Regions from separate parts of the Motilibacter rhizosphaerae genome, predicted to be linked through region 3. Evidence: riboswitches for the same ligand, from Rfam matches in the RefSeq annotation. Region 3 holds a riboswitch; each other region holds the start of a gene.

Region 1 (5,344 bases), on a different contig from region 3:
CGTACGCGGGGTGCGCGCCCGTGACCGTCGTCCCCAACGCGGTCGACGTGCCGGAGGTGCCGGCCGGTGACGAGGGCCGCGACCTCGACGAGGTGCTGTACGCCGGCGCCCTCGGCTACCCGCCCAACGTCGCCGCGGCCGAGGTGCTGCTCGAGGCGCTGCCGGCCCTGCGCGCGGCTGCGCCGGCCCTGCACCTGACGGTGCTCGGCTCCGGGCCGCCGCCCGCGCTGCGGGCGCGCGCCGCGGCGACCCCGGGGGCGCTGCTGACCGGGACCGTGCCGGACGCGGCGCCGTACCTCGCGCGGGCGGGGGTGCTCGCCGTCCCGCTCCAGGTGGGCAGCGGCACCCGCTTCAAGGTGCTCGAGGCGTTCGCCGCCGGACTGCCGGTCGTCAGCACGCCGAAGGGCGTGGAGGGCCTGGACGTCGTCGACGGCGAGCACGTGCTCCTCGCGGACTCCGCGCGCGAGCTCGTCGAGGCGGTCCTGCGGCTCCGGGCGGACGCCGGGCTCCGCGAGGCGCTCCGGGCGCAGGCCCACGCCCTCGTCGGCGAGCGCTACTCGACGTCGGCCGTCGCGCCGCTGGTGGCCGCGTCCGTGGCGGAGGTGCTCGAGCGCAGGGCCCGCGCGTAGCGGCGCAGCCGGGCCGCCCCCCGCACGCGCCGCGGCGCGCCGTCGAGCGGGTGCCAGCCGAGCACGCTGCGCGTGCTGTGCAGCCCGCGCGGGTTGCGGGACACCGCGTACGCGACGGCGCAGCCGCCCGGCACGACCGGCACGTCGAGCGCGGCGCGGACGGCGGCGACGAGGTCGCGCTCGCTGAGCCAGAGGCTGCGCTCGAGCGGGTCCTCCAGCGGCGCCGGCGCCACCCCGCCGAGGCGCAGCGCCACGACCTCGAGCCCTCCGGCGGCCGCCTCGCGCCCGAGCTGCTCGGCGCGCGCCTTGCTGCGTCCGTACGGCGTGGCCGGGTCCCCCGCCCGGTCCGGCGCCAGCCGGCGCTCCCACGGGCGGCGCAGCCGGACCCCTCCGGCGTGCACCGAACTGGCGAGCACCACCCGCCGTGCGCGCCGCTCGGCCGCGGCCCGGAGGACGGTGCGGACCATCTCCAGGTTGTCGGGGTCGGTCGTGCCCGTGTCGTAGTTCTCACCGGGGATGTCCCAGGCCAGGTGCACGACGGCGCAGCCCAGGGGCAGTGCCGTCAGCAGTCCGGTGAGGTCGCGCACGTCGTGCTCGGGCAGGTCGAGGGCGACGACGCCCGAGCCCAGCGCCGGCACGAGCGCCCGGCCGACGCGGCCGCGGGCACCGGTGACGACGACGGCAGCGGGCACCCCTCCATGCTCGCGCACCGTGCCGCTCGGGCGTGCGGATGCACCAGCGGGAGGCGTCCGTTGTCCCCGCAACGGGTGACGATCGCCACAGCCGCAGGACCCGACTTCCCTCATGTCCCTCGCCTAACCTGCCGTAGTCATACGTGCCGGCACCATGCCGGTCCCCACCCCGGCAACGCCGAGTCCTGTCCGGCCGGGTGGGTGGTCGTCAGACGCAGAGGACAGGAGCGGGGGACCCACTCCGCACGGAGATCGCCGGCAGCCGTCAGGCCGCCGGCTCGGGGTGAAGCCGCACCACGCGGCCGGGGCACTTCCAGTCCCGAACCCGACAGCTCACTTCGCAGGCGTGCTGGAAGGGCTTCCTCTTTGCTGCGCGCCATCTCTGGCGGGCACGCGCTGCTGCGCCGTGCCGCCGTCCTCGTCCTCGCCGTCGTCTCGACGCTCGGCGTCCTCGTCCCCGCCGCGGGCTCCGCCTCGGCCGCGACCGCCGCCGTCACCCAGCCCGCCAAGGGCCCGAAGGCCAGCGTCTCCGTCCCCGCCGTCCGCCAGCACGCGATCCAGCGCGCGGCCGACGCCCAGCGCCTCGCCCTGCACACCAAGCGGGTGAAGGTCGCGCTGCGCACCGCCTCCGGCCTCAAGGGCAAGCCGTACGTCTACGGCTCGACCGGTCCGCGCTCGTTCGACTGCTCCGGCTTCACCGGCTACGTCATGCGCCACGCGGGGCTCTCGCTGCCGCGCACCTCCCGCGAGCAGTACTCCCGCTCGCACAAGATCTCCAAGGCCGACATCCAGCCCGGTGACCTGGTCTTCTTCGAGCACGGCGGTCGCGTCTACCACGTCGCGATCTACGCGGGGCACGGGCGGATCTGGCACGCGCGCCAGCCCGGCCAGGGCGTCGCGCTGACCCGCATCAGCACGAGCAGCTGGGTCGCCGGCCGGGTCCTCTAGGCCCCTGCCGCGGGCGGCAGGATGGGGGCATGTCCTCCGACCCCCTGCGCATCGCGGTCCTCGGGTACGGCCTCGCCGGCTCGACCTTCCACGCCCCCGTCATCTCCTCGGTCCCGGGCCTGCGCGTCACCGCCGTCGTCACCCGCGACGCGGAGCGCGCGGCCCGGGCCGAGGCGTCCCTGCCGGGGGTGCGGGTGCTGGGCTCGGCCGACGACGTCCTGGCCGACGCGGCGTCCTACGACGGCGTGGTCGTGGCGAGCCCCAACCGCAGCCACTCGGAGCTCGCGACCCGCTCCCTCGAGGCCGGGCTCCCCGTCGTCGTCGACAAGCCGCTGGCCGTGACCAGCGAGGAGGGCCAGCGCCTCGTCGACCTCGCCGAGGAGCGCGGCGTCGCCCTCACCGTCTACCAGAACCGCCGCTGGGACTCCGACTTCCGCACGCTGCAGGCGCTCGTCGCCGAGGGCCGGCTCGGCCGCGTCCACCGCTACGAGTCGCGCTTCGAGCGCTGGCGGCCCGTACCCAAGCCGGGGTGGCGGGAGAGCGGGGACCCCGCGGACGCGGGCGGCCTGCTCAACGACCTCTGCAGCCACCTCGTCGACCAGGCCGTGCAGCTGCTCGGCCCCGTCGCGTCGGTCTACGCCGAGGTCCACGTGCGGCGGGACTCGGTCGCGGTCGACGACGACGTCTTCGTCGCGCTGACGCACGTCGGCGGCGAGCGCTCGCACCTCTGGGCCGGCGCCCTCACCGCGCAGCTCGGCCCGCGGCTGCGCGTGCTCGGCTCCGCCGGCGCGTACGTCGTGCACGGGCTGGACCCCCAGGAGGCCGCCCTGCGCGAGGGCGGCACGCCGGCCGACCCGGGCTGGGGCGAGGAGCCGGAGGAGCGCTGGGGGCTGCTCGGCAGCGACGAGGACGCCGCACCGGTGCGCACGCTGCCCGGCGCGTGGCAGGAGTTCTACGCGGGGTGGCGCGACGCGCTGCTCGGCCGGGGCCCGGTCCCGGTGGACCCGCGGGACGCCGTCGCCACGCTGCGGGTGCTCGAGGCGGCGCGGACGTCGTCGCAGGAGGGGCGCACCGTCCGGCTCTGAGCGCGACGGCGCTCCTCCGGGCGCCGAGCGCGTCGGCGCTCCGTCCGGCGGTGACCCACCCCCGACTGCGGTGATCATGCAGGTCCTGGGTCCCAAGGACGTGCATGATCACGGCAGTGGGGGCTGTGGACGAACCCTGCCCGCCTGTGGATGACGGAGCGCGCGGGCCCTCCACCGCCCTAGCGTCCCGTCCTGCCGCGCACCGTGCGCGGGGGACGGAGGACGCGGGATGGGCACCCGGCTGGTCGTCGACGGCGACCTCCTCGCCACCGCGGTGGCGGACCTGCGCGGCGTGTCCCGCGTGCTGGAGGGCCTGCCCGGGCTGCTCGGCGACGTGGACGGGGCGCTGCCGGCAGGCGGGCTGCGACACGCCGTCGACGAAGCCGTGCGCGACTGGGGCGACCGGCGCCGCCACCTGCTGACCCGCGTCGAGGCGCTGCGCGAGCTGGCGGGGACGTCGCTCGGGACCTACGCGCAGGTCGAGGACGAGCTCGTCCGTGCCCTCAGCGGGCGGGCGCGGTGATGCGCCCGCGCTCCTGGGTGCCGCTGTGCGCGGACGACCCGGTGCCCGGCGACCCGGAGCAGCTGCGGCTCTCTGCGGCGCGCAGCCGCGCAGCGGCCGCAGCGCTCGAGCAGCAGGCGGCCGACCTGGAGCGGCTGGCGGCCGCGCCGGGCGAGGCGGCGGCGCTGGACCGGCTGCGCGAGGAGGCCGGCGCCGTCGCCCACGAGCTGCGCCGGGCGGCCACGCGCTGCCGCGTGGTCGGGTCCGCGCTGTCGGCGGCCGCCCCCGCGCTCGAGGACGCGCAGCGCGCCAGTCTGCGGGTCCTGCAGGAGGCGCAGGCGGCCGCCGGCGCTGCGCCGCCCGCCGACCTCGCGGACGTCCTCACCCGGGCCCGGACGGCGCTGGCCGGCGTCGTGCGCGACTGGGACGAGGCGCAGGAGCGGGCGGCGCGCGCGGTGCGCAGCGCCTGCTCCGGGGACGGTCTCGCCGACGGCCACTGGCGCTGGGTCCACCGCGCCTGGGACGCCGCCGCCGGCGTGGTGCGCGCGCACGCGGCCGGGCTCGCCCGGCTGGCGGGCGCGCTCTCCGTCGTCTCCACCGTGCTCGCGGCCGCGGCGTTCCTGCTCCCCGTGCTGGGCCCCGCGCTCGCCGCCCTCGCCGGCGCGCTGGCCGGCGTCGCGGCCCTCGTCCACCTGGCGCTCGCCGTCGCGGGGCCGGGCGACTGGTCCGACGTGGTGTGGGACGGCGTCGGCATGGCCACGGGCGTCGTCGGGGGCCGGGCCGGCGCGGTCGCCCTGCGCCGGATCACGGCGGCGGCGGACCGCCTCGCCGGGGAGCCGGCGGCAGCGGCGGTCCGTACGGTCCGCGCCCCGTCCGTCGGTGCGGCGCACCGGGTGCTCGCCGACCCCGCGGCTGCGCCGGCCGACCGCGCGGGGGCGGCGTGGCGGCTGCGCGAGGCCGCGGACGCCGAGCGCCGGGCGAGGGAGCGGGCGACCGCCGACCTGCTGGGCGAGCCCGGGCTGCGCCACCGCCTCGCGTACGGGCCCGGCGAGGCTGCCGCCGCCGCGCGTGCCCGGGCGCGGGTCGCGGCCGCCCACCCGTCCTCGCGCCGGGGCCGCCGCGCCGTGCGCGACGCAGGGGACGCGCTCGTCGTGGTCGGGGCAGCGCGGTGGGTCGGCTTCGCGCTCGACCCAGTGGACCGCGCCGACCGCCGGCTCACCGGGCACTCGCACGAGGACGGGTTCGGGCTGCGGCACAGCCGCCGCCGGTCCGTACGGAGTCCGCGGTGAGCGCGGCGGAGGAGCCGAGCGTCCCGCCCCTGCGCTGGAGCATGGTGCTGCCGCCGGGGTGGCAGCCGCTGCCCCTCGACGCGACCGCCCCGCGCGCGGTGGCGGCCCTCGTCCGCCGCCAGCTGCGCCGCCACCTGCCGCGCGACGCGGCCGCCGCCTCCCGGCTGCGGGCGCCGCTGACCGCCGCGCTGTCGCGCAG
Region 2 (5,344 bases), on a different contig from region 3:
GGCGAGCAGGTGCTGGGCGTAGAGGCCGGCCTCGATGCGCTGGGAGAGCTCGACCTCGTCGGCGGCGGTGAGCAGCGGAGTGCGCCCGATGTCGTCGAGGTAGAGTCGGACGAGGTCGGCGGTCGGTGCCGCGAGGTCGAGATCCACCGCAGGGGTCGCCTCGAGGGCCTGCTGGAGCGCGGGTGTCGTTGTCATCTCGCCCTGTCCAACGCACGGACCCCCCCAAACGCTTCCACAGGCACGTCTCCAGATCTGTGGATGATGACGTCGCGTCAACTGCCGTTCACCCGAAGGTGTGCATCTGGTGTCATGGGGTACATGCGGGGCTACGATCCGTGGTGAAGCAGCTGTCGAGCGCCGAGGCTCGACGTCGCGGAAGGCCGGCCGGGGGGACGCCATGCACTACGACCAGCTCACGCGCCTCGTGCAGCTGCGGGGGCGCTTCGCGTCCCCCGAGGACGCCGACCGCGCGACGCGGACCACGCTGTGCGTCCTCGCCGAGCGCGTCCCCGACACCGTCGCGACCGCGCTGGTCGAGCGGCTGCCCCCGGACCTCGCCGCCCACCTGCACCGCGACCCCGAGCCCTCCGCCGAGCCCCTCGTCGCGGACGACTTCGTCGCGCAGCTGGCCGAGCGGGCGAGCCTCGACGCGCTGCGGGCGGCGCGGGTCGCGCGTACGGTCTTCCGCGTCGTCGACCTCGAGAGCGGCGGCAGTCTCGCCGGCCGGGCCAAGGGCGTCCTGCCCGAGGACGTCCGCGACCTCGTCGCCCGCGCCGGGCGCTGACCCGTCGTCCTGGGTGCACTGCCCGAGGGCCGCTCGCAGCGGCGCGAGCGCCAGGCCCTAGGTTGCCGGGGTGAGCGTGCTCCCGCCCCCTGCTGCCCTGGTCGTCGCGAGCGGACGGCCCACGCTGGCCGTCGCGCAGGGCCAGGGCAGCGACCTCCCCGGCGCGACGGGAGCGGCCCGGCGCTCGCAGCTGCCGGGGCGCGAGGGGCTCGCGGTCGTCCACGCCGACCTGCACAACCACACCCTGCTCTCCGACGGAGCGGGGCGGCCGGAGGACGCGTACGCCTCCATGCAGCGCGCGGGTCTGGATGTCGCGGCGCTCACCGACCACGTCTCGCTCCCGCGCACGTCCCCCCTGCCCGCGGGACTGCCGCCGGACGCGGTCTCCCGCTACCGGACCGCACCGCCGAGCATGGACGCCGCCGGCTGGTCGCGCACCGCGGCGCTGGCCGACGCCGCCGACGAGCCGGGCTCGTTCACCGCGGTCCGCGGCTTCGAGTGGACCGAGCCGTGGCTCGGCCACGTCAACGTGTGGTTCTCGGAGCAGATGACGGGGGTCGCGCTCCCCGGCGGGACCCGCGTCCTGCACGACTGGCTGCACGCGCAGGTCGAGGCGACCGCTCGCAGGGCTGCCCCATCCGGTGGCCCGGGCCCGCTCTTCGGCTTCAACCACCCGGGCCGCGAGCCCGGCAGGTTGGACGGCTTCGCGCTCGACCCGCGGCTCGTCCCCCGCATGGTGACGCTCGAGCTGTTCAACCGCGGGGAGGACTACCTGTTCGAGGGCGTGGCCGACGGGCTGCCCTCGCCGCTGCTCGCCGTGCACGACGCGGGGTGGCAGCCGGGGCTCGTCGGGGTGACTGACGAGCACGGCACCGGCTGGGGGACGGTCGAGGGCCGCGGGCGTGCCGGGCTCTGGGTGCGCGAGCACAGCCGCAGCGGGGTGGCGGAGGCGCTGCTGGCGCGGCGGACGTACGCAACGCGGCTCTCCGGCCTCCGGCTGGACGCCACCCTCGACGGCGTCGGGATGGGCGGGACCCTGCCGCCGGACGGGACCGGGGGCAGGCTCCGGCTCGACGTCGACCGCGGACCGGCCTGGCACGGCCGCCCGCTGGAGGTGCAGGTGCTGGTGCCGGGTGCCGGTGAGCTGCTCCCCGAGGTGCGGGCCGTGCTCCCGCTGACCTGCGGGACGCCGCTCGACGCCGAGCTCGACCTGCGGGCGCCCGCCGCCCCCGGCCGGCCGGGCTGGGTCGTCGTCCGCGTGGTCGACCCGGCCCAGGACGACGACCGGGAGGCCCGGGCGCACGCGGCCGGCTGGACGCCGCGCGGTCGCGCCGTCGCGTACGCCAGTCCCTGGCGGACCGCCCCCGCGTAGGGGGAGAGGACCCGGCCGGGCGCGAGCCCGCTCAGCTGTAGAGCAGGTGCCCGCAGGTGGGCCAGGGGCTGGCGCCGCGGCGCTTGAAGAGCAGCTGCGCGCGGTAGGTCTGCTCCTCGGCGCTCGCGTCCGTCGGCAGGCCGGAGCCGCCCACGCCGCGCCACGTGCCGAGGTCGAACTGGTAGAGCCCGTAGTAGCCCGCCGCGTTGACGGCCCTCGGGTTGCCGCCCGCCTCGCAGCGCGCGAGCGCGGCCCAGTTGAGGCCCTCGGCACCGGTGGAGGGGCGCACCTCGTCGCGCGACACGTGCTTGACCTTGGGCAGCGTGCGCCAGGTCCACTTGTCGGCCACGCCGGTGGCGCGCAGGCCGTGGCTGCGCTGGAAGGCCCGCACGGCGGCCTGGGTGCGGACGCCGAAGCGGCCGTCGACGGCGATGCCGAGCCGCGACTGGAGGTAGCGCACCGCGGACCCGTGCGAGTGCAGCGACAGCAGCGGGGTGTGGTGCACGGTCGCGCTGGCGGCCCGGGAGGAGACGCTGCGGGTCGCCGCGCTGGCGGTGCCGCCCGCGGCGAGCGTCGCTCCCGCGATGCCCAGGCCGGCGGCCACGGCGACGGCCGGGGGAGCGAGGCGGGAGGCGGGGGACGCGACGGGGGCGCGGTGGCGGCCGGTGTAGGCGCGCAGGGGACGCGAAGGACGCACGTGTGCTCTCCGGCGCGCCTGCGAGGTCAGCTGTCGGGTTCGGGAGGAGAACTGCTCCCGGCCGCTGGTCGCGGCTTCACCCCAAGGACCCCTCTGCCGCCGCTCGCGCGACGACCTCGGGACCCGGGAAGTGGGTCCCCCGCTCCTGCCCGTGGGACGTGGCCTCGTGCCCGGGCAGGACTCGGCGCGGCGCGAGGGCCCCGCCGACAGGTGGGGCAGGCCAACCGTAACGGACGGGTCACGGCGCGTCCAGCAGCTCCACCCGAGCGGGTGTCGAACAGGTGTACGCACGCCGGGCCGCGGGTAGTCAGCTGGAGCGGGCGGACCGCCGCCCGGCGTCCGCCCGCACGGGCACCACGACGAGCACGACGCACCCACCAGGAGGGGCAGTGGCAGCAGGAGCAGCAGGGACCAGCGGGCCGACCGGGGACGCCGCGGCGCGCTCGGCGGAGAAGGACCCGGAGGACTGGGTGACCGGGGGCGAGCCCGCGACGGGGGCCCAGGAGAGCTACCTCGGGACGCTCGCGCGGGAGGCGGGCGAGGAGGCCCCCGAGGGGCTGACGAAGGCGGAGGCGAGCGAGCAGATCGACCGGCTCCAGCAGGAGACCGGGCGCGGCGCCTCCTGACGAGGGCCGGCGCCCCCCGGACGTGGCCCCGCGGCTCGCCGTGCCCGGACCGCCCCTCCGCGAGGAGCGGTCCGGGCGCGGCCGGGAGCCGACCGGTAGCGTCTCCCGCTACCGGTCCGCGAGGGCCGGGCGCGCTGCGGGCGGCCCGCAGGGAGGAGAGCGTGCGGTGACGATCGTGGTCGGCTACGTGCCGAAGCCCGAGGGCCGTGCGGCGCTGCGCCGCGCTGCCGAGGACGCCCGCGCCCAGCGCGAGCGCCTCGTCGTGGTGAGCTCGGTCCCCGACGCGCCCTCGGACGCGCCCGGGGGCGGCTACGAGGAGGAGCTCGCGCGCGTGGGCGAGGCGCTCAGCGCCGCCGGCATCGAGCACGAGGTGCGCACGCTCGTGCGCGGCCACGACGCCTCCGAGGAGCTCATCGCCATCGCCGAGGAGGTCGGCGCCGACGTCATCGTCATCGGGCTGCGCCGCCGCACCCCGGTCGGCAAGCTCATCCTCGGCAGCAACGCGCAGCGCATCCTGCTCGACGCCCCGTGCCCCGTCCTCGCCGTGAAGGCGGGCGAGGAGGACCGCTGAGCGTCCGCCGTACGGGGGCATCCGGTCGCATCGCGCGTCCGGACGGCCGCGAAGCGCTAGCGTGACGGCACGACGCGGGACCGGCGTCGTCGGTGCGGGCTGCGTGCCCGCAGCGGGAGGAGTGCCGGCTGTGCAGGGGTGCACGCAGCGGAGCGGGGGTGGGCGGTGGCCAGCGAGGGCCAGGTGACGGGGACGTCGGCGGCGGCCGCGGCTGCCGCTGCGCTCGACCTCACCGACTCGGCGCTGCTCGACACGCTCGTGCGCGAGGCGCCGCTGGGCTTCGCGCTCTACGACGCTGACCTGCGCTACCGCCGGATCAACCGGGTGCTGGCCTCGGCCAACGGCCACCCCATCGAGGCGCACCTCGGCCGGCGCCCCAGCGAGCTGCTCGGCGACCTCGGCCTCGCGGTCGAGGCCGTGCTGCGCCGGGTCGTCCTCGACGGCGCGAGCGTGCACGACGACGACTTCGTCCTCATCACAGGGGACGGCTCGCGCACCCGCTGGCAGTCGCAGTGGTTCCCCGTCCGCTCGGAGGGCCGGGTCGTCGGGGTCGCGGTGTTCGTCTCCGACGTCACCGCGCGGCGGCGCATGGAGGACGCGCTGCGCGCGGCGTACCGCCGGGGGGAGCGGCTGCTCACGGTCACCACGCGCCTGGCGAAGGCGCTCACGCTCGCCGACGTCGGGACGGTGCTCGCCGAGGAGATGCGCGAGGGGTTCGGCGCGGTCGGCGCGAGCCTCGCCGTCGCCGAGGCCGAGCAGGTCGCGTACGTCTCGGGCTCCGGCCTCCCCGTCCTCGGCGGCGGCCCGCTGCCGCTGCGCGTGCCCTCCGACGCGCGCACGCCCACGGCGGTCGCGACCCGCACCGGCCGCGCGGTCTACGTCTCCTCGGTGGAGGGGCTCGCCGCGGTGGGCCTCGACCCCGCGGAGGTCGGGCCGAGCGTCACGGCGGCGGGGGAGCACTCCTGGGCCTGGCTGCCGCTCACGACGGTCACCGGCAACCTCGGCGTGCTCCGGGTCGCCTTCGGTGAGAGCCGCACGCTGCCGCCCGAGGAGCGCGTGTCCCTCGAGGCGCTCGGCGGGCACGTGGCGCTCGCCGTGGAGCGCGCGCTGCTCTACGACCGCGAGCACTCGACGGCCCAGGCCCTCCAGCGCAGCCTGCTCCCCGCGCGGCTCCCCGTCGTGCCCGGCGTCGAGCTCGCCGCCCGCTACCTCCCCGCGGCCCTGGGGCCGGTCGGGCGCAACGACACGACGAGCGTGGGCGGCGACTGGTACGACGCGTTCGTGCTCCCCGACG
Region 3 (5,344 bases):
GCGGCCTGCTGGATGGAGCCGCGGTCGAGCACGGGCGGGTCGAGCAGCAGGCCGGGGAACGCCCTGCGCAGCTCGTCGAGGCGGTAGCGGTGCTCGGCCGCGCGCGGGCGCACCCGGTTGACGACGATGCCCGCCGCCGCGAGGCGCAGGTTGGCGGACTGGCGCACGCCCTCGACCGCGTCGAGCGCCTGGGCCGCGCCGTGCAGCGCGAACAGCGACGGCTCGGTCACGACGAGCGCGCGGTCCGCCGCGGCCAGCGCGGCGCGGGTGAGGTGCCCGAGGGCCGGCGGGCAGTCGAGCAGGACGATGCCGGGCGCGGGCGCGCCGTCGGCGTAGCCGTCCTCGAGGTGGAGCAGCGCGCGGCGCAGCCGCAGCGGGTCGGTCGCGCCCGCCGTCTCCTGCCGGGCGAGCCCCGGCTCCGCGGCGAGCACCCGGACCAGGTCGCCCCAGCCGGTCGGCGCGGCCATCCGCGCCGCGCTGCCGGAGCGGCCCTCGAGCGCGTCCACGACCGTGGAGGGCGAGGGCGGGGGGTCGAGCACCGTGGTCGCGTTGGCCTGCGCGTCGAGGTCGGCGACGAGGACCCCGACGCCGCGGCGGGCCGCCGCACCGGCCAGGCCCAGGGTGACCGTCGTCTTGCCGACGCCCCCCTTGAGGCTGACGACGGCGACGGTGATCATGGACCCGGCACACTACGCCACGAAGGTGAACGCAGCAGGCTAGCCACGCAGCCGGGCGTAGCGCGCCAGCGCCTCCTGCCGCTCGGCGGCGTGGTCGACGATCCGCTCGGGGTAGCCCTCGGGGACGCCGCCCGGCAGCAGCCACGGCTCGTGCACGGCCTTGCCGGCGACCCCGCGCAGCTCGGGGACGTAGCGCCGCACGTAGTCGCCCTGGGGGTCGTGCTCCTTGCCCTGGGTGACGGGGTTGAAGACGCGGAAGTACGGCGCGGCGTCGGTCCCCGTCCCCGCCACCCACTGCCAGCCCTGGTTGTTGCTCGCGGGGTCCCCGTCGCGCAGGTGGTGCAGGAAGTGCCGCGCCCCGCGCTGCCACGGGAGGTGCAGGTCCTTGACGAGGAACGACGCGACGACCATCCGCACCCGGTTGTGCACCCAGCCCTCGCGCAGCAGCTGGCGCATCCCGGCGTCGACGATCGGGAAGCCGGTGCGCCCCTCCGCCCACGCGGCGTACCGCTCGTCGGCGAGGTGGCCGGTGTCGGACGGGACCTCGGCCTCCGGCTTGAGGGGGTGCCACGCGCTGTCCGGGCGGTTCCACAGCACGTCGGCGTAGAAGTCGCGCCAGCACAGCTCGCTGCGGAAGCGCTCCGCACCCTCGCCGGGCACGTCCGCCAGCCCCGCGAGCAGCGTGCGCGGGTGCACCTCGCCGTACTTCAGGTGCACCGAGAGCGCGCTCGTGCCCGGCTTGTCCGGGCGGTCGCGCGCCCCCGCGTACGCCGGCAGCAGCTCCTCGCGGAAGGCCTCCCACCGGCGGAGGGCCGCGCGCTCCCCGGGCTCCGGGAGCTCGACGCCGCCGAGGTCGGGCGCGGGTGGCAGCCCCTCGGACGCGACGCTCTCGACCCAGCGGGTACGCGGCCGCGGGGCCGGCGCGGGCCACCCCTCGCGCAGCCAGGCGCGCTGGAAGGGCGAGAAGACCTGGAACGGGCTGCCGGAGCCGTTCTTGAGCGTCCCGGGGGCGACGGCGTACGGCGTGGAGCTGCGGACGAAGGGGACTGCGCCCGGAGCGGCGGCGAGCGCGGCCTCGACGGCGGCGTCGCGGTGCCGGCCGTAGACACCGGCGTCGGCCGTGACGTGGACCGCGGCGGCCTCGAGCTCCGCGGCGACGCGGGGCACGACCTCGACCGGGTCGCCGTGGCGCACGACGAGGCGGCCACCGAGCGAGGCGTCGAGGTGCTCCAGGGAGCGGACGAGCCAGGCGCGCCGCACGTCGCCGCTGGGACCCCAGAGCAGGGGGTCGAGCACGAACAGCGGGAGGACCGGCCCTCCCGCGGCGGCCGCCACCAGGGCCGGGTGGTCGTGCAGCCGCAGGTCGCGGCGGAACCACAGGACGCCGGGGCGGGCTGCTGCAGCGCTCACGCCCCCGACCGTACGGCCGGGCGACGGGCGCGGCACCCCGACCCCGCCGGCCGTCCGTGCGCCGCTCCGGGGCCGCCCGCGCGCTCGGCTACCGCCCGCCTTGCGCCGGCAGGGACAATCGAGGGGTGAGCGATCTCATCGACACGACCGAGATGTACCTCCGCACGATCTACGAGCTCGAGGAGGAGGGCGTGCCCCCCATGCGCGCCCGCATCGCCGAGCGCCTGGGGCAGAGCGGACCGACCGTGAGCCAGACGGTCGCGCGCATGCAGCGCGGCGGGCTCGTCGGCCTCGGGGAGGGCAACCGGCTCGTGCTCACCGACGTCGGCCGCTCCGCCGCCGTGCGCGTCATGCGCAAGCACCGGCTGGCCGAGTGCCTGCTCGTCTCCGTCATCGGCCTGGACTGGGAGCACGTCCACGAGGAGGCGTGCCGCTGGGAGCACGTCATGAGCGAGGCGGTCGAGCGGCGCCTGCTCGACCTGCTCGAGCACCCGACGCACTCGCCGTACGGCAACCCGATCCCGGGGCTCGAGGAGCTCGGGGAGCAGGACCCGCACGAGGAGTTCCGCCAGGGCGTGGTGCCGCTGCCCGCAGCCGCGGTGGAGGGCGAGACCGTCTCGGTGGTCGTGCGCCGCATCGGCGAGCCCGTGCAGACCGACCCCGACCTGCTCGCCACCATGCGGCGCATCGGGCTGCGCCCCGGAGCGGTCGTCACCGTGCGCGCCACCGGCGAGGGGTTCCTCGTCGGGTCGGGGGGCGAGAGCGCCGAGCTCGACCGCGCCGACGGGCTGCACGTGTTCGTCGCCGTCCCCGGCGAGACCCGGCCCGACGTCGTCCTCCCTGCGGAGGAGGTCGCCTCCTACGCGCGGACGATCGACCCTGCGCCGGCCGGGTGACGTGACGTACGCCACTCCGTGCGCGGCTCAGGCCTCGAAGGGGTAGCGCCGATCGTGACTTTCTCGTAATCTCCGGTTCGCCTCCTCCTCCCGGGGGAGGCGTCCCCGGTCGGACGCCGAGTCCTGCCCTGGCCTAGGGGACGTGGCCGTCTCGACGACCGCACGGCAGGAGCGGGGGACCCAAGGTGTGGCGGGCGCTGGCGACAGCGTCCTAGGGGTGAAGCTGCTTCTGCAGCCGGGCGACTTCCCCGTCCGAACCCGACAGCTCACCTCGCAGGCGTCGGAGAAGGACATGCGTTGAACGCTGCCCTGGACCTCGACGTGCCCTCGTCGACCCTGGACGCCGCACGTGCCACCGTCCCTGCGCAGCGCCGCGGGCCGGGCGCCCACCGCCGGCCCGCTGCCCCGAGCCGCACCGCCGCGCGCGTCGCGGCCCTGCCCGTCGCGGCTGCGGCGATCGCCGGCACCGTCGGCAGCACCGGCACCGCCTCCGCCGCGAGCTCCCGCTCCGCCCACGTGGAGCACGCGACCCCGGCGCACGCCGCGGTCCGCGCCACGGCCGCGAGCCTCCTGCGCGCCCGGCCGACCGTCACCCCGGTCGTCGCCGCGCACCCCCTCCTCGACACCCGCTCGCGCGGCGGCGCGGTCCGCTTCGTGCAGCGCCGCCTCGGTGTGCGCCCGAGCGGCACCTACGGCGCGGCCACCGCGTCGGCCGTGCGCCGCTTCCAGCGCGCGTCGGGCCTCCAGGTCACCGGCACGGTGACGCAGGCGACGTGGCGGGCGCTCGGCGTCGCCGGGGCGAAGCGCGCGAGCATCCGCAGCGTCAGCCTCGACGGCACGCCCGGCTCGCTCGCGTTCGGCAAGCTGGTCCTCGCCGCGGCCCGCGCCAACGCCGGCGGCCGCTACCGCTACGGCGGCACCTCGCCCCGCAGCGGCTTCGACTGCTCGGGCTACGTCAGCTACGTCTACCGCCAGCTCGGCATCGCGCTGCCGCACTCGTCGGCCGCGATGCGCAGCCGCGTCCAGCGGATCAGCCGCTCGCAGGTGCGCCCCGGCGACCTCGTCTTCGTCAGCCGCGGCGGCCGGGTCAGCCACGTCGCGATCTACGCGGGCGGCGGCTACTGGTACGAGGCGCAGCACCCGGGCACCCGCGTCGGGCTGCACAAGGCCTGGACGAGCTCGGTCTCGTACGGCCGCGTGGCCTAGTCGTCGTCAGCGCGCTCCCTGCGCGCCTGCGTCCGCGGCTCCTCCTCAGGACCCGCCCCCGCCCCCTGCCGGCCCCCCTTCCGGCAGGGGGCGAGCGCGTCTCCGGGGCTGCGCAGGCGTCCCTGCCGGGGGTCAGCCCCAGGCGCAGGCGGGGACGTTCCACCCGGTGAGCACGGGCCGGCCGTGCTCGGTGCCGAGCGTGCAGACCGTCCCCGTGTCGAGCCGCAGGTGCGCTCCCTCGCTCGGCGGCAGCGCGAGGTAGCGCGCGGCCAGCACGCGCAGCACGTGCCCGTGGGCCACCACGCAGGCGTCGTGGCCCTCGTCGAGGACGGGCCGGACACGAGCGAGGGCGCGGTCCACGCGGGCGCCCACCGCGGCGGCGTCCTCGCCGCCCGGGGCGCCGTCCTGCCACATGTTCCAGGGGCCGTCGCGCTCGACGATCTCGTCAGTGGTGACGCCCTCGTAGCGGCCGTAGTCCCACTCGACCAGGTCGTCGTCGAGCTGGGGGTCGAGCCCCGCCAGCCGTGCGGTCGCGACCGCCCGCTGCCGCGGGCTGGCGAGGACCAGCCCGAAGGCGAACGAGCGCACGGCGGGCGCGAGCGCCCGCGCCTGGTCCTCGCCGACCGGCGTCAGCGGCAGGTCCGTGCGCGAGGTGTGCCTGCCGTCCCTCGACCACTCGGTCTGGCCGTGCCGCAGCAGGACGAGCGTCGCCACCGTGCCTCCTCGGGAGCGTGGGGGTCCGTACGCTGGGCAGCGTGCCCGGTCAGCCTCCGCCCCACCCCCCGGCCCGCCGCTCCTCCGCCTCGTCGAGCGAGGACGTCGCGGACCAGCTGCTGCCCGACGTGACGAGCGACGAGCGCGACCGCGGGTGGGGCGACGAGCAGCACGGCTCGGACGACGACCGGTTGCTCCGCGAGGTGCCGCCGCACCACGGCGGGTAGCGGACGCGGGTCGCGGCGCCCTGCCGGGTGCCGGTTGGCGTGCGACGCCTGCCGGGCGCTCAGCCGACGGGCGGCACGCCGGGCTCGGGAGCGGTCGCCGTCCCGCCGACGCCGCGCTCGGAGAGCAGGGCGTCGCGGATCTCGCGCAGCAGCACGATGTCCTCGGGCACGGCCACCGGGGGCGCGACGTCGCCGCGGTTCAGCCGCTCGAGGA

Evidence for each region. Region 3 has a riboswitch for cyclic di-AMP ahead of EV189_RS14345 (C40 family peptidase). Riboswitches for the same ligand answer to the same signal wherever they lie in the genome.
Region 1: it holds a riboswitch for cyclic di-AMP, as region 3 does, so the genes downstream of both, EV189_RS03450 (C40 family peptidase) here and EV189_RS14345 (C40 family peptidase) in region 3, are expected to answer to the same signal.
Region 2: it holds a riboswitch for cyclic di-AMP, as region 3 does, so the genes downstream of both, EV189_RS21030 (transglycosylase family protein) here and EV189_RS14345 (C40 family peptidase) in region 3, are expected to answer to the same signal.

The regions. Positions count from the first base shown of each region.
Region 1 covers NZ_SGXD01000001.1:760,467-765,810, forward strand. Annotated here, with positions in the region: gene EV189_RS03440 (glycosyltransferase) at 1-629, shown strand, start outside; gene EV189_RS03445 (NAD-dependent epimerase/dehydratase family protein) at 554-1,321, opposite strand; cyclic di-AMP (ydaO/yuaA leader) riboswitch at 1,525-1,682, shown strand; gene EV189_RS03450 (C40 family peptidase) at 1,688-2,269, shown strand; gene EV189_RS03455 (Gfo/Idh/MocA family protein) at 2,299-3,354, shown strand; gene EV189_RS03460 (hypothetical protein) at 3,584-3,877, shown strand; gene EV189_RS03465 (hypothetical protein) at 3,874-5,145, shown strand; gene EV189_RS20015 (hypothetical protein) at 5,142-5,344, shown strand, end outside.
Region 2 covers NZ_SGXD01000004.1:368,998-374,341, reverse strand. Annotated here, with positions in the region: gene EV189_RS16735 (sigma-70 family RNA polymerase sigma factor) at 1-195, opposite strand, end outside; gene EV189_RS16730 (DUF2267 domain-containing protein) at 398-784, shown strand; gene EV189_RS20335 (CehA/McbA family metallohydrolase domain-containing protein) at 855-2,156, shown strand; gene EV189_RS21030 (transglycosylase family protein) at 2,188-2,853, opposite strand; cyclic di-AMP (ydaO/yuaA leader) riboswitch at 2,870-3,016, opposite strand; gene EV189_RS16720 (DUF3072 domain-containing protein) at 3,243-3,479, shown strand; gene EV189_RS16715 (universal stress protein) at 3,646-4,050, shown strand; gene EV189_RS16710 (SpoIIE family protein phosphatase) at 4,216-5,344, shown strand, end outside.
Region 3 covers NZ_SGXD01000003.1:768,501-773,844, reverse strand. Annotated here, with positions in the region: gene EV189_RS14360 (ParA family protein) at 1-677, opposite strand, end outside; gene EV189_RS14355 (cryptochrome/photolyase family protein) at 717-2,087, opposite strand; partial or broken gene EV189_RS14350 (metal-dependent transcriptional regulator) at 2,213-2,893, shown strand; cyclic di-AMP (ydaO/yuaA leader) riboswitch at 3,118-3,278, shown strand; gene EV189_RS14345 (C40 family peptidase) at 3,281-4,189, shown strand; gene EV189_RS14340 (histidine phosphatase family protein) at 4,322-4,903, opposite strand; gene EV189_RS14335 (hypothetical protein) at 4,945-5,130, shown strand; gene mscL (large conductance mechanosensitive channel protein MscL) at 5,190-5,344, opposite strand, start outside.